Regions from separate parts of the Actinomadura napierensis genome, predicted to be linked through region 1. Evidence: riboswitches for the same ligand, from Rfam matches in the RefSeq annotation. Region 1 holds a riboswitch; each other region holds the start of a gene.
The links. A riboswitch is a leader RNA that binds a small molecule or an ion and turns the genes downstream of it on or off. The one in region 1 is predicted to bind cobalamin.

Region 1 (3,200 bases):
GGGGACCCATAGTGACGGTGATCGGACCGCGCGCCCGGGCAGGCGGCCCGCGGGAGGCACTCGTGAAGACCCCGCCCGAGACCACCGAAGCGAGCCCGCGCGGGGCGCGGCACACCGCCGGGCCGCGCGCCGGGCACGACCGCATCGCCGCCGCCGCGCTCGCCGGCGGGTTCGCCAACCCGGCGCCGGACGTCCCCGCCGCCGATCCGGCGGCCGATCTGGCCGCCGACACGATGGCCGGCGCGATGGCCGCCGGCGGCGCGCACGTCCCGGCGGGCGCCAGGCCCGGCTGGGTGTGGGCGCTGCCCGGCGGTCCCGGCTGCGCGGGCCACGCGCGCCGCGTGCTGCGCGACGCCCTCCTCTCGCTCGGCGTCCGGGACGAGGCGATCGGCGACGCCCAGCTGATGGTGAGCGAGCTCGCCACCAACGCCCACCAGCACGCGGGCGACCACGGCCCGCACGAGCTGTGGCTCTACCTCGGCGACCCCTCCGGGGCCGGGACGGGAGCCGACGGCGCCCGCGCGGTGGACGGCGTCCCCGGCGCCGAAGTCAGGTGTGCCGTGTTCGACGCCTACGTCGAGGCGGCGCTGCCGGGCTATTCGTGGACGTCGGGGGACTGCGGGCGCGGGCTCAGCATCGTCCGGGAACTGTCGCGGGGCCGCTGGGGCACGCTGCGGACCCTGTCACGGCTCGGTCCCGGCGTTCGCGGGAAGGCCGTCTGGTTCGCCGTTCCCGTGCGCGGCGGCGTGCAGCAGCCGGTCCCCGGCTTCTAGCGGGCGCCCGGGTCCGCCGCCGCGCGCCTCCAGCGCGGGGGCGATGTCGGTGACCATCGACAGCAGCGACCTGGTCAGCAGCGTCTGCACCTGCGCGCGGTCGAGGGTCCGCTCCTGGAGCCACTGCCGCGTCGCCGCGTCCGCGAGCCCGGAGTAGACGCGCAGGACGGCGCGCAGCGTGCCGGTCGGCGCGGGCACGCGCAGGACGGCGAGCATGTGCTCGACCGTCCGGTCGCGGAACCGGTTGACGATGTCGAGCAGTTCCGGGTCCTGCCCGAAGCCCTCCGCGTCCAGCGCCGCGAACCAGGTGGTGGCGTTGCGCTCGGCGGTGTCGAGGAACAGGTTGACGCACAGCTCGACGGTCTCGGGCAGCGTCATCCGCTCGTCCGGCGGCGGCGCCTGCACGGCGGCGGTCGCCGTCAGCCCCTGGACGACCTTGAGGAACAGTTCGCGCTTGGTGCCGAAGTAGTAGTGGATGAGCCCGCGCTGGACGCCCGCCTCGCGGGCGATCGCCGCCGTGGACACCTCCGCGTACGGCAGTTCGGTGAACATCCGGCGCGCGACGTCGAGGATCTGGTCGCGCCGCTCGTCGCGCGGCAGGCGCTGGTAGCGGCCCTTGGCGTTCCTCGGACTTCCGGGGCGCGGCGTCGCGGCTCCGGCGGCCTCGCCGCGCGGGGCCGCGCGTCGTTCCATACCGACCAGTAGACCATTTGATTGGCGGATCGCCAAAATCTACCGGCGGTGCGCCGATAAACGGCGGGGTCGAGCGCGGCCGGGGTGTGTGCGATCCTGGGCGGGCGACGGAAGCGGAGGAACCCGGTGCGAATCCGGGGCTGTCCCGCAACTGTGACCAGGGGAGCCCCCCTCGACGCGGCCACGGCACGCGGTGCTGGAAGGCCGAGGGGGAGCGGTGATCCGGGAGCCAGGAGACTCCGGCCGTCGGACAGGCACCGCCACGGGCGTGGACACCCGAGGAAGGACGAACAGACGTGCGACCTGCGTCGGCGACGAACACCGGCCGGCCGGAGGGGCGCGCCCGCGCGCTCTACCCCTTCTCCGCCGTCGTCGGAATGGACGACCTCAAGCTCGCCCTGCTGATCAACGCCGTGTCACCGGGCGTCGGCGGGGTGCTGGTGCGCGGCGAGAAGGGCACCGCGAAGTCGACGATCGTGCGGGCGCTGGCCGGGCTGCTGCCGCCGGTGCCGGCCGTGCCGGGCTGCCGGTTCTCCTGCGACCCGGGCGACCCCGACCCGGCGTGCCCGGACGGCCCGCACGACGCGGGCGAAGGGGAGGAACGGGCCGCGCGGCTGGTGGAGCTGCCGGTCGGCGCGTCCGAGGACCGGCTCACCGGCTCGCTGGACATCGAGCGCGCGCTGACCGAGGGCGTGAAGGCGTTCGAGCCGGGCCTGCTGGCGGCGGCGCACCGCGGCGTCCTGTACGTCGACGAGGTCAACCTGCTCCATGACCACCTGGTCGACCTGCTGCTGGACGCGGCGGCGATGGGCGAGTCGTACGTGGAGCGCGAGGGCGTCTCGGTCCGGCACGCGGCCAGGTTCCTGCTGGTCGGGACGATGAACCCGGAGGAGGGCGAGCTGCGCCCGCAACTGCTCGACCGGTTCGGGCTGACCGTCGAGGTCGCCGCGACCCGCGATCCGGCCGAGCGCGCCGAGGTCGTCCGGCGGCGGCTGCGCTTCGAGGACGACCCGGACGGCTTCGCCGCGGCCTTCGCGGCGGACGAGGCGGACCTCGCCGGGCGGATCGCCGCCGCCCGGCGCCGGCTGCCCGGCGTGGAGCTGACAGACGCCGCGCTGCGCCAGATCACCGCCGTGTGCGCGTCGTTCGAGGTGGACGGCCTGCGCGCCGACCTGGTGACGGCGCGCGCCGCGATCGCGCTGGCGGCCTGGCACGGCCGCGCCGTGGTGACGGCCGACGACGTGCGGACGGCGGCGCGGGTGGCGTTCGCCCACCGGCGCCGCCGCGACCCCTTCGACGCGCCCGGCCTGGACCGGCAGAAGCTCGACGAGGTCCTCGAAGAGCACGGTGAGGAGCCGGAACCGCCCGACGATCCGGGTCCTCCCGACGATGGGCCCGGCGGCCCGGACGGCGGGGGCGGCGGTCTTCCCGACGGCCCCGGACAGCAGGACGCGCCCGTTCCGCCGCAGTCCGTTCCGCCGCAGTCCGAGCAGCCGATGGAGAGCGGCCAAGGCCGCTCGGGAGAGAGCGAGCCCGCTCCGGCGGACGCCGCCTACAAGCCGCGCCTCTTCACCGTCCCGGGCCTCGGGAACGGTGCGCCGGGACGGCGTTCCAAGGCGCGCAGCCCGTACGGACGTGTCTCCGGTGCGCGGCCCGGCACGCGAGGCGTGCACCTTACGGCGACGCTGCGAGCGGCGGCACCGCACCAGCGCGCGCGGGGACGCACCGGTTCGG
Region 2 (3,200 bases), on a different contig from region 1:
CGCTCGCGACCAGGCCATCATGGACGGCTGCGCCGAGGGATTTCCCTGAGCTCCCTTCGTCGCCGACCAGGTAGCTGCTGCTCTCCCCGCCATCGATGACCCGCGTGGCCTGCCGGACGGGATGGAACCCCGCCGGAATGCCGCGCCGGCAGGTCGCCAATGCCTTCGCCACGTTCTGCTTGTACTGCGCGTGGAGGGCCGCTGTCGAGCGCTCCTGGGCTACTCGCCGTTCGTCCGCCGTCTCCGGGCACAGGTAGGCCATCTGCTGAATCGCCGGCGGGATGATGCCTCGCGGCATTCCTGCGCTCCACAGCGACTCTCCACGGCATGCACGCCGTCCGATTTCGATCTGTTCGCTGTCGGTAAGCAGGTCGCCATGCGGCGATCCGCCCCCATAGCCCAGGGTGTAACCACGAACGGAGCAGAGGAAGGCGATCTCCCTTTCACGCTGCGACAATTTCGCCATCACCTGCGTGAACGGCACCTTCCCTGACATGTCGGCGCGTTCGGCATGCCTGCAGTCGGCCCCGCTCGCGGCATAGCGGGGCGGCGTCTCCTGGTCGGCGGCGGCGCAGAGGACGAGTCCGGCGACGAGCGTCCCGCAGACCAGGCGAGGCATCCGAGGACCGGGCCGGTAGGTCGAAACGAGAATGAGGACCAGGGGCACCGCGCCGTACGCCCAGCGCACAGCCCCCCAGCCGCCCATCGGCAACCACAGACCAACGCATTGCTCCCCCCAGCGCGCCACGTCGTAGCCGTAGAGAGCCGGCTCGGCCAATGTCACGAATGCGAGCACCGCCGCCGTCGCCCAGCCGACGAACCGCCGCCGGACCATCAGCCACAAGAGGAAGGCCGGCAAAACGACCAGGATCGGCAAGCCGTGCAGCAGCCAGTATCCCGGAACGGACCAGAGTTCGGACTGGTGCGACCACCCCTGGCAGGCATCGGAAGCGATGACACTGAGATAGCCCTGGGCGCCCCTCTTCACGCCCAACAGTGAGATGACGACGCCCCTCACCGTCGGTTCTGCGGTAATGGCGACGGCGACGATCCATAACCGCATCTGCGTGCGCTGGCTCCAATGGGACATGGCCCCAGAACCCTAGTGAAGATCCACTCCCCCGGGGATGTTTCCGAGCAGAGCGCCCGGCGCCCACAGGGCCGGAGGCGCTCGCCCGACCGACCCCTCCTCGTCGACATAGCTTGACAGCTAAGGTTATTAGCCTTAGCTTGTAGCTAACATCATTAGCCAAGCAGGAGGGCCGCAGGCCATGAGCAGCGTCACCGTCCCGAGCGTCCGCAAGCACTCCGTCCCGCTCGTCGCCCGCCGCGTCGCCTGGGCGGCGAACGCGCTGTTCTGGAGCGCGTTCGCCGTTATCGAAGGCCTCAACCACGGCTGGCTCGCGGCGCTGGTCGCGGTCGCGTTCTTCATCGCGCCCGACCTGACGTTCCTGGCGGGGGCGCGCGACGCGCACACCGTCGAACGCGGGCAGCTTCCGGCGCGCGCCGTCCCGTACTACAACACCGCGCACCGCGCGCTGATCCCTCTCGCGCTGATGGCGCTCTACACCGTCTCACCGATCACGTGGGCGCCGATCTTCGCCGGTCTCTGCGGCTGGCTCGCCCACATCTCGATCGACCGCGCCGCCGGCTACGGCCTGCGCACCAAGGACGGCTTCCAGCGCCGCTGACCTCGCCCGCTCCCGGCGGTGCCGGTACGATCCCCGATGGCATGAACTGACGCGAGGTGCCCCTCGGGGAGAATCGGGAAGCCGGTGCGAATCCGGCACGGGCCCGCCGCGGTGACCGGGGAGCTGCCGCCCACGCGCGCGAGCGCGGCCACTGGCCCTCAGGCCGGGAAGGCGGGCGGCCCAGCGTCGATCCGGGAGTCCGAAGACCGGCCTCGCTCCAACGGCCGCCGTCCCGGCGGCCCGACCGCAGCGGGAGCCTGCCCATGAACCTCTACGACGTCATCCACCGCCGCCGCGACGTGCGCGCCGAGTTCACCGGCGCGCCGATCCCGGAGGACGTCCTCGACCGGGTCCTCACGGCGGCGCATGCCGCGCCCAGCGTCGGCCTTTCCCAGCCCTGGGACTTCGTCGTCGTCCGCGACCCGGACGTCCGGCGCGCCTTCCACGACCACGTCCAGTCCGAGCGCGACGCCTTCGCCGCCGCCCTCACCGGCGACGCCGCCGAACGCTTCGCCCGCATCAAGATCGACGGGGTGCTCGAATCGAGCCTGTCGATCGTGGTCACCTACGACGCCGAGCGCGGCGGCCCGGCGGTCCTCGGACGGCACGCGATCGCCGACGCGGGCCTGTACTCGGTGTGCCTGGCGATCCAGAACCTCTGGCTGGCGGCCACGGCCGAAGGCCTGGGCGTCGGCTGGGTGTCGTTCTACCGGGAGCCGCACCTGCGCGACCTCCTCGGCATACCGAAGGGCATCCGGCCGGTCGCCTGGCTGTGCCTGGGCCCGGTCACGCACCTGGAGACGGTCCCCGATCTCGAACGGCACGGCTGGCGCCGGCGCCGTCCTCTGGACGCCGCCCTCCACCACGACCGCTGGTGAACGCGGCACCCGAATGGTCCGGCCCCAGACAGTAAGGTCGCCGCCATGGGCGAAATACGGGTGGTACTGATCGGAGGGACGTCGAACACCGGAAAGTCGACCATCGCGGCCGCCGTGGCGGACGAGCTCGGCTTCGAGCACAGGTCGACGGACTACCTGGCACGCCACCCCGGACGGCCCTGGCGCACCCCGGAGCGCGAGGTCCCGCCGCACGTCGCCGACCATTACGCGACGCTCACGACCGATGAGCTGATCAGGTCCGTCCTCGACCATTACGAAAGGCTGTGGCCCCGCATCGCGGAAATCGTCACGGATCACGCGACGGGGCCCGGCCCCGGACTCGTCCTGGAGGGCTCGGCGCTCTGGCCGGCCCGCGTCGCAGAACTGGCCGTCCCGCACACGGCCGCCGTGTGGTTCACCGCCGACCCCGCCGTCCTGCGCGCCCGGGTGCAAGCGTCCGGCCGCTACGACGAGTCCACGCCCACGGAACGGCACTTGATGAACCGGTTCCTCGCCCGTACCGAGCGCTACCAGACCCTCATGCTGGACGCCGTCGACAGGCTGGGCCTCGCTCGCATCGACACGGGAACCGGCCGGTCCGTGCCGGAGCTGGCCGGCATGGTGCTCACGA
Region 3 (3,200 bases), on a different contig from region 1:
AGGGCGCCGCGCTCGGCCAGGTCGTCGGAGACGGCCTGCTCGACGCGGCGGGCGGCGCCGTCCGCGCCGATGTGGTCGAGCAGCATCGCGACCGACAGGATCGTGGCGGTCGGGTCGGCCTTGCCCTGCCCGGCGATGTCGGGGGCGCTGCCGTGCACCGGCTCGAACATCGACGGCGCCGTCCGGTCGGGGTTGACGTTCCCGGACGCGGCGAGCCCGATGCCGCCGGCGATCGCGGCGCCGATGTCGGTGATGATGTCGCCGAACAGGTTGTCGGTGACCACGACGTCGAAGCGCTGCGGCTGGCCGACGAAGAACATGGTGGCCGCGTCGACGTGGCAGTAGTCGGTGCCGACCTGCGGGTACTCCGCGCCGACCCGCTTCAGCGTGCGCTGGTAGAGGTCGCCGGCGAAGGTGAGGACGTTGTCCTTGTGGACCAGTGTCAGCTTCTTGCGGGGGCGCGACGCCGCGACCTCGAACGCGTACCGGACGACCCGCTCGACGCCGAAGGCGGTGTTGACGCTCTCCTGCGTGGCGACCTCGTGCGGGGTGCCCTTGCGCAGGACGCCGCCGACGCCGGTGTAGGGGCCCTCGGTGCCCTCGCGGACGACGACCATGTCGATGTCGTCCGGCGTGACGTCCGCCAGCGGGGTCTTCACGCCCGGGAACAGCTTCACCGGGCGGAGGTTGACGTAGTGGTCGAGCTCGAAGCGGGTCCGCAGCAGCAGCCCGCGCTCCAGCGTCCCGCTCGGCACGCTCGGGTCGCCGACGGCGCCCAGCAGGATGACGTCCTGGCCGCGCAGCTCCTCCAGCACCGAGTCGGGCAGCGTCTCCCCGGTCCGGTGCCAGCGGGCGGCGCCCAGGTCGTAGGAGGTCTGCTCGAACGCGAGGTCGCCGGACGGGGCGACGGCCTCGAGGACCTTCAGTCCCTCGGCGACCACCTCGGGGCCGATCCCGTCACCGGGGATGACGGCCAGACGAATGCTGCGGGAAGCCATGGGCGTACTGTACTGCAAACGTCTCACTGCTTGGGCTTTCATCTCATATCCCGGTACGCGGGTCTCGCCGCCGGCGGCCGGGGCGTCACCTTCGTCACTCTTCGCGGGGTTGACGGGCCGGGTGCGAGAGGAGACGCTCTCCTCGACAAGTTCACATCGAGGCGACGGTGCGCAGGAACCTGGTGCGAATCCAGGACGGTCCCGCCACTGTGACCAGGGAGTCTCCCCCGCTCGACGACCACGACCGGCACGCGCCGGCGGGAAGGTCGGAGGGAGACGGCGATCTGGGAGTCAGGACACTGACCCGTCGTCCTCCCGCAACCGGGGCGAGTGCACCCCGTGAGGAGAACCCGACATGGCCGAGTCCGCCGTACCGTCCGCCGCGTCCCCGCAGGCCGAGCCGTCCCCCGCGCCGCTGCGCCTGCCGATCCGCGACATCGTCCCCTGGGCGGTGCTGGCCGTGGCGCTGGCCGCGATCCTGATCTACTTCGTCGGCGCCGAGCAGGGCGCGACGTCGGTCTTCGGCGGCACCTGGGTGCACGAGTTCACCCACGACGGCCGGCACCTGCTCGGCTTCCCCTGCCACTAGGCCGGGCCGATGATGAGAGCACTGCTTGTCCGCGGGATGCTCGCGGGCCTGGCCGCGGCCGCCCTCGCACTGGTCATCGCCTGGCTGTACGGGGAACCGCAGGTCGGGCACGCCATCGCGTTCGAGGAGGCGAAGGCGCACGCCGAGCACGCCGGGCACGAACCCGAGGTCGTCAGCCGCACCGTGCAGCAGACCGCCGGCCTGATCACCGCGATGGCGGTGTACGGGGTGGCGCTCGGCGGGCTGTTCTCGATCGCGTTCGCCTTCGCGTCCGGGCGGCTCGGACGGCTCGGCGCCCGCGCCACCGCCGCCCTGGTCGCCCTCGCCGGGTTCGTGGCGATCGAGCTGGTGCCGTTCCTGAAGTACCCGGCGACGCCCCCGGCGGTCGGCAACCCGACGACCATCGGCGGCCGGACGGCGCTGTACTTCTGCATGATGGCTCTGGGGGTGCTGGCGACGACCGCGGCGGTGATCGTGTGCCGCCGCCTCGTCCCCCGGCTCGGCGCCTGGAACGCGGTCACGGTGACCGCGATCGGCTACGCCGTCCTGCTGGCGGTCGTGTACCGGCTCACGCCGAAGCCCGACGCGATCCCGGAGCACTTCCCCGCGACGGTCCTGTGGAACTTCCGGATCGCCTCCCTGGGCGTCCAGCTCGTCCTGTGGGCCACGATCGGGCTGCTGTTCGGCTACCTGACGGAACGGGCCGGCGCCCGCCGCCGGTCCCTCGCCCCCGCCTAACCGGAGCGACCGGGCGCCCGGCGGAGACCGCAGTCCCCGCACATCTCCCCGCCGGGCGGGACGCGGTAGTACAGGCAGCAGTTGCGGCGGACGAATCCGCGCGGGCCGAACGCCCCCGCTCCCGCGAGCGGGGGCCGGGCCAGCAGTTCGCGGACGAGGGCGCCGCGGAAGGGGTCGCGCGGGCCGACGTTCAGGCCGCCGGCGAGGGCGGAGGCCGCGTTCCCCCACAGCAGGCCGTCCGCGAGGCGGGAGACGGCCCGCATCGTGGCGCGCAGCGGCTCCAGCTGGCCGGTGACGACCGCGTCGTGGACGAGATCGGCGGCCTCGGCCGGGCCGTCGGCGCGCCATCCGCGCGGGTCGGCGAGCCAGAGGGCGATGGGCGCGCCCGGCGCCCATCGCCAGTGCAGGCCGGACAGGTCGGGCACGATCCCGTGGACCGCCGCCGCGACGACCGGCGACCACAGCCGCGACGCGAGGCCCTGGAACAGGATGGACGCCGCGACGCGCCGTTCGCCGGTGCCGAGCCGCTCGGCGTAGCGGTCGGTGAGGTCGGCGAGCCGGACGGGGTCGCGCTCGGGCAGCGGCCGCCACGTCGGATCGGCCTCCTCGGCCGGATCGGTGGTGATCGCGAAGTACGGCCCGAGGCGCCCGGCGGCGCGCAGGGCCCGCGCGACCTCCTCGGTCCCGGCGGGCAGGGGCGGCGGCATGGGCTTCACCCTGCCATGCCGCCGGTGCCGTGCCGACCGGAGGGCCGTGCCGACCAGAGGGGCGTGCCGACCGGAGCGGCTAGCGGGAGGGGTGGCCGCCGTTGTCGCGGCGGTCCAGGGCCGTCTGCAGGGCCCGGGCCGCCTCTTCGGCGGCGTCGTCGGCGGGCG
Region 4 (3,200 bases), on a different contig from region 1:
GTCGCGTCCTGCCCCGGGCTGGCCCCGGTGAGCGAGGTGTGCGCGGAGGCGGGGGACGCGGTCAGGGCGAGCGCGGCGCCGGCGGCGGCGATCCCGGCGGCGGCGCGCCGGACGGCCCGGGTCACGCCCGGCTCCGCGCGCGGGACAGGCCGTAGCCGCCGACCGCGATGCCGATCACGCCTACGCCGATGCCGACGCCGCCGAGCACCCGCGCGGTGCCGTCGTCCGAGTCCGCCTCGGCCTTGGCGGCGGCGGGCTTCGACTGCGCGGTGAGCCCGGCGGCCGCGGTGTCGGCGGCGCCCTTCGGGGTGAGCTTCAGCGTGGGCGCCGGGTGCTCGGGCTCGTTCGAGCCGTCGCCCGGGTCCTGCTCCCACTTGACGACCTGGCCGTCGGAGTAGGTCTGGTCGGCCTTGAAGGTCATCGTGTCGGTGTTGGTGGGCAGCGGGCCGAGCGAGACGTCGAACTCCTGGAACTGGCCGGGTTCGATCTTCCCGCCGGACCAGGTGATCTGGGTGACGGCCTTGGTCAGCTCGCCGCCCTCGGTCTTGACCGGCGCCGGGAGCTTGGACTCCACGACCTTCGCCGTCCAGCCGGGGACGGGGCGGACCGACACCGACGAGACCGGGTGGTCGGCGGGGAGGTCGACGACGAGCTTGGTCGTGTCGGCCTTGTCCTCCTCGTTCGGCACCCGGAACGAGATCTTGGCGTAGGAGCCCTGCTCGGCGGTCTTGGGGTTGACGGTGACGTGCGCGGACGCGGCGGTGGCGAGCGCGATGACGCCGAGGCCGGCCAGCGACGCGACCGCGCCCAGGCGGCGGGCGTGCGACAGGGAAGGCAAAACGGAACTCCGTTCGAGTCGTACGGGTCGGACCGGACACGCCGGGACCGGCGTCCGGTGACGTACGGCGCTCCGCTCAGAGGTGAGCGAGCGCCCTCGAACGCGGCGGGGGTCCCCGCCGGACGACCTGGTGCCGGAGCGCACGTCCCGTGGCCATGGCGCCGGCCGCCACCGGCACCACGGGGGTACGGACCGGACGCTCCGCCGGTTCAACGAGCAGCAGGGCGAGCAGCAGCCGGATCGGGCGGTCGGCGGCGGACGCCACGCGCCGCGCCAGCGACCACGCGGCCCGCTCGCCGCGCCGCAGCCACCACGCCGCGACCACGGCCGCCGCGCAGTGCGCGAGCGTCATCGAGGTGCCGGGGCCGTGCATCGGCATCGCCGCGCCGTGCCCCGCCTGGACGGCGGCCTCGCAGTGGCGCATGCCGTCGGTCGCGCCCGTGAACAGCGCGTGCAGCGCGAACTGCCCGCCGAGCAGCCCGCCCGTGATCGTCGGGAGGGACCGCTCGTGGCCCGCGAGCGCCAGCGTGACCACCAGCACCGCGCCGAACCCGGCGAGCACCGCCCAGCCGGGCACCGGCTCGTGCGACGCCAGGGCGTGGCCGAGGGTCGCCAACGACACGCAGACGGTCGCGAAGACGACTGCGCGCGCGGTGCGGAAGACCGGCTGCCGGGGACGCGGGGACATGACGGGGACATCGTCCCACCTCCGTCCGGCCGGCCGCATCCGACCCCGGGAACCGGTCCCGACGCGCCCTACATGTTGGGGTTGCGCAATGAGGATCAACAAGATGTAGGGTTCAACCCCGTGCTGGTTCGCCCCCGCCGCTCGCGGCGGGGGCGTCGTGAGAGGGAACCCGGTGAGAGTCCGGGACTGCCCCGCAGCGGTGAGCGGGAACGACCGCCGTCACAGGCACTGAACCGGGCGACCGGATCGGGAAGCGACGGCCAGTAGGTCGCGTCTCCGGCAGGAGGCGCGGGCGCCCGCGAGTCCGAAGACCTGCCATGCACGCCGTACGTCCGAGGCTTCGCGGGTGAGCCGGGGGACGGTGCGCGGCAGCATGCCGTCGCGCCCGTTCGCACGCCCTCGCGAGGCCGGCTCACGAGGGAGAGAACGTGACAGTCACCATGCGGGCTCCGGCGGAGGCGGCCGCCACCGGGGGGATCGCCGCCGAGGTCGCGGCGGCCTGCGCCGGCATCGAGGGGACCGCGCCGGAACGGGTGCTCGGCGCGGTCCGGGGCGGCGCCGGCGCGAGCGCCGCCGACCTGCGCGACCTGGCGACCCGGGAGGCCGCCGCGCTCGTCGCGGTGGAGCCGGGGTACTCCCGGGTCGCCGCGCGGCTGCTGGCCGCCCGCGTCCGCGACGAGGCGGCCGAGGCCGGCGTCCGGACGTTCGCCGGGTCCGTCGCCGCCGCGCACGCCGAGGGCCTCCTCGCGGACGGCCCCGCCGCGTTCGTCGCCGCCAACGCCGCGGCCCTGAACGCGCTCATCGACGAGGACGCGGACGACCGGTTCGGGTACTTCGGGCTCCGCACCCTCTACGACCGCTACCTGCTGCGGCATCCGCGCACCCGGCTCGTCCTGGAGCGCCCGCAGCACTTCCTGCTCCGCGTCGCCGTCGGGCTCTCCGAGAGCGTGGACGAGGCGGCGGAGCTGTACGGGCTGCTCAGCACGCTGTCGTATCTGCCCAGCTCACCGACGCTGTTCAACTCCGCGGCCCGCCGCCCGCAGCTGTCGTCCTGCTTCCTGCTGGACTCGCCGCGCGACGAGCTGGAGGCGATCTACGAGCGGTACGGGCAGGTCGCGCGGCTCAGCAAGTACGCGGGCGGGATCGGGATCTCCTGGACGCGGGTCCGCTCGCGCGGGTCGCTGATCCGGGGGACGAACGGGCACTCGAACGGGATCGTCCCGTGGCTGCGCACCCTCGACGCGTCCGTCGCCGCCGTCAATCAGGGCGGCCGCCGCAAGGGCGCCGCCTGCGTGTACCTGGAGCCGTGGCACGCCGACGTCGAGGAGTTCCTCGAGCTGCGCGACAACACCGGCGAGGACGCGCGCCGCACCCACAACCTGAACCTGGCGAACTGGATCCCGGACGAGTTCATGCGCCGCGTCGAGGCGGACGAGACGTGGTCGCTGTTCGACCCGAAGGAGGTCCCGGAGCTGACCGACCTGTGGGGCGACGCCTTCGACGCCGCGTACCGGGCGGCCGAAAAGGAGGGCCGGTACGTCCGGCAGGTCCCGGCCCGCAAGCTGTACGGGCGGATGTTGCGCACGCTGGCGGAGACCGGCAACGGGTGGATGACCTTCAAGGACGCCGCGAACCGGGCCTGCAACCAGACCGCCGAGCCGGGCCGGACCGTCC

Region 2: linked by a shared signal. The riboswitch ahead of bluB (5,6-dimethylbenzimidazole synthase) and the one ahead of ABD296_RS38420 (VWA domain-containing protein) in region 1 are both predicted to bind cobalamin.
Region 3: linked by a shared signal. The riboswitch ahead of ABD296_RS22190 (CbtB domain-containing protein) and the one ahead of ABD296_RS38420 (VWA domain-containing protein) in region 1 are both predicted to bind cobalamin.
Region 4: linked by a shared signal. The riboswitch ahead of ABD296_RS34175 (ribonucleoside-diphosphate reductase subunit alpha) and the one ahead of ABD296_RS38420 (VWA domain-containing protein) in region 1 are both predicted to bind cobalamin.

Annotation. Positions count from the first base shown of each region.
Region 1 is NZ_BAAAMR010000101.1:22,598-25,797, forward strand. It holds gene ABD296_RS38410 (ATP-binding protein) at 63-773, shown strand; gene ABD296_RS38415 (TetR/AcrR family transcriptional regulator) at 684-1,466, opposite strand; cobalamin riboswitch at 1,584-1,705, shown strand; gene ABD296_RS38420 (VWA domain-containing protein) at 1,844-3,200, shown strand, end outside.
Region 2 is NZ_BAAAMR010000059.1:15,816-19,015, forward strand. It holds gene ABD296_RS28800 (hypothetical protein) at 1-1,090, opposite strand, end outside; gene ABD296_RS28805 (DUF4260 family protein) at 1,272-1,691, shown strand; cobalamin riboswitch at 1,729-1,920, shown strand; gene bluB (5,6-dimethylbenzimidazole synthase) at 1,955-2,569, shown strand; gene ABD296_RS28815 (hypothetical protein) at 2,615-3,200, shown strand, end outside.
Region 3 is NZ_BAAAMR010000039.1:34,182-37,381, reverse strand. It holds gene ABD296_RS22195 (3-isopropylmalate dehydrogenase) at 1-998, opposite strand, end outside; cobalamin riboswitch at 1,129-1,320, shown strand; gene ABD296_RS22190 (CbtB domain-containing protein) at 1,354-1,587, shown strand; gene ABD296_RS22185 (CbtA family protein) at 1,597-2,325, shown strand; gene ABD296_RS22180 ((2Fe-2S)-binding protein) at 2,322-3,032, opposite strand.
Region 4 is NZ_BAAAMR010000078.1:7,907-11,106, forward strand. It holds gene ABD296_RS34160 (copper resistance CopC family protein) at 1-125, opposite strand, end outside; gene ABD296_RS34165 (YcnI family copper-binding membrane protein) at 122-838, opposite strand; gene ABD296_RS34170 (hypothetical protein) at 915-1,526, opposite strand; cobalamin riboswitch at 1,634-1,861, shown strand; gene ABD296_RS34175 (ribonucleoside-diphosphate reductase subunit alpha) at 1,955-3,200, shown strand, end outside.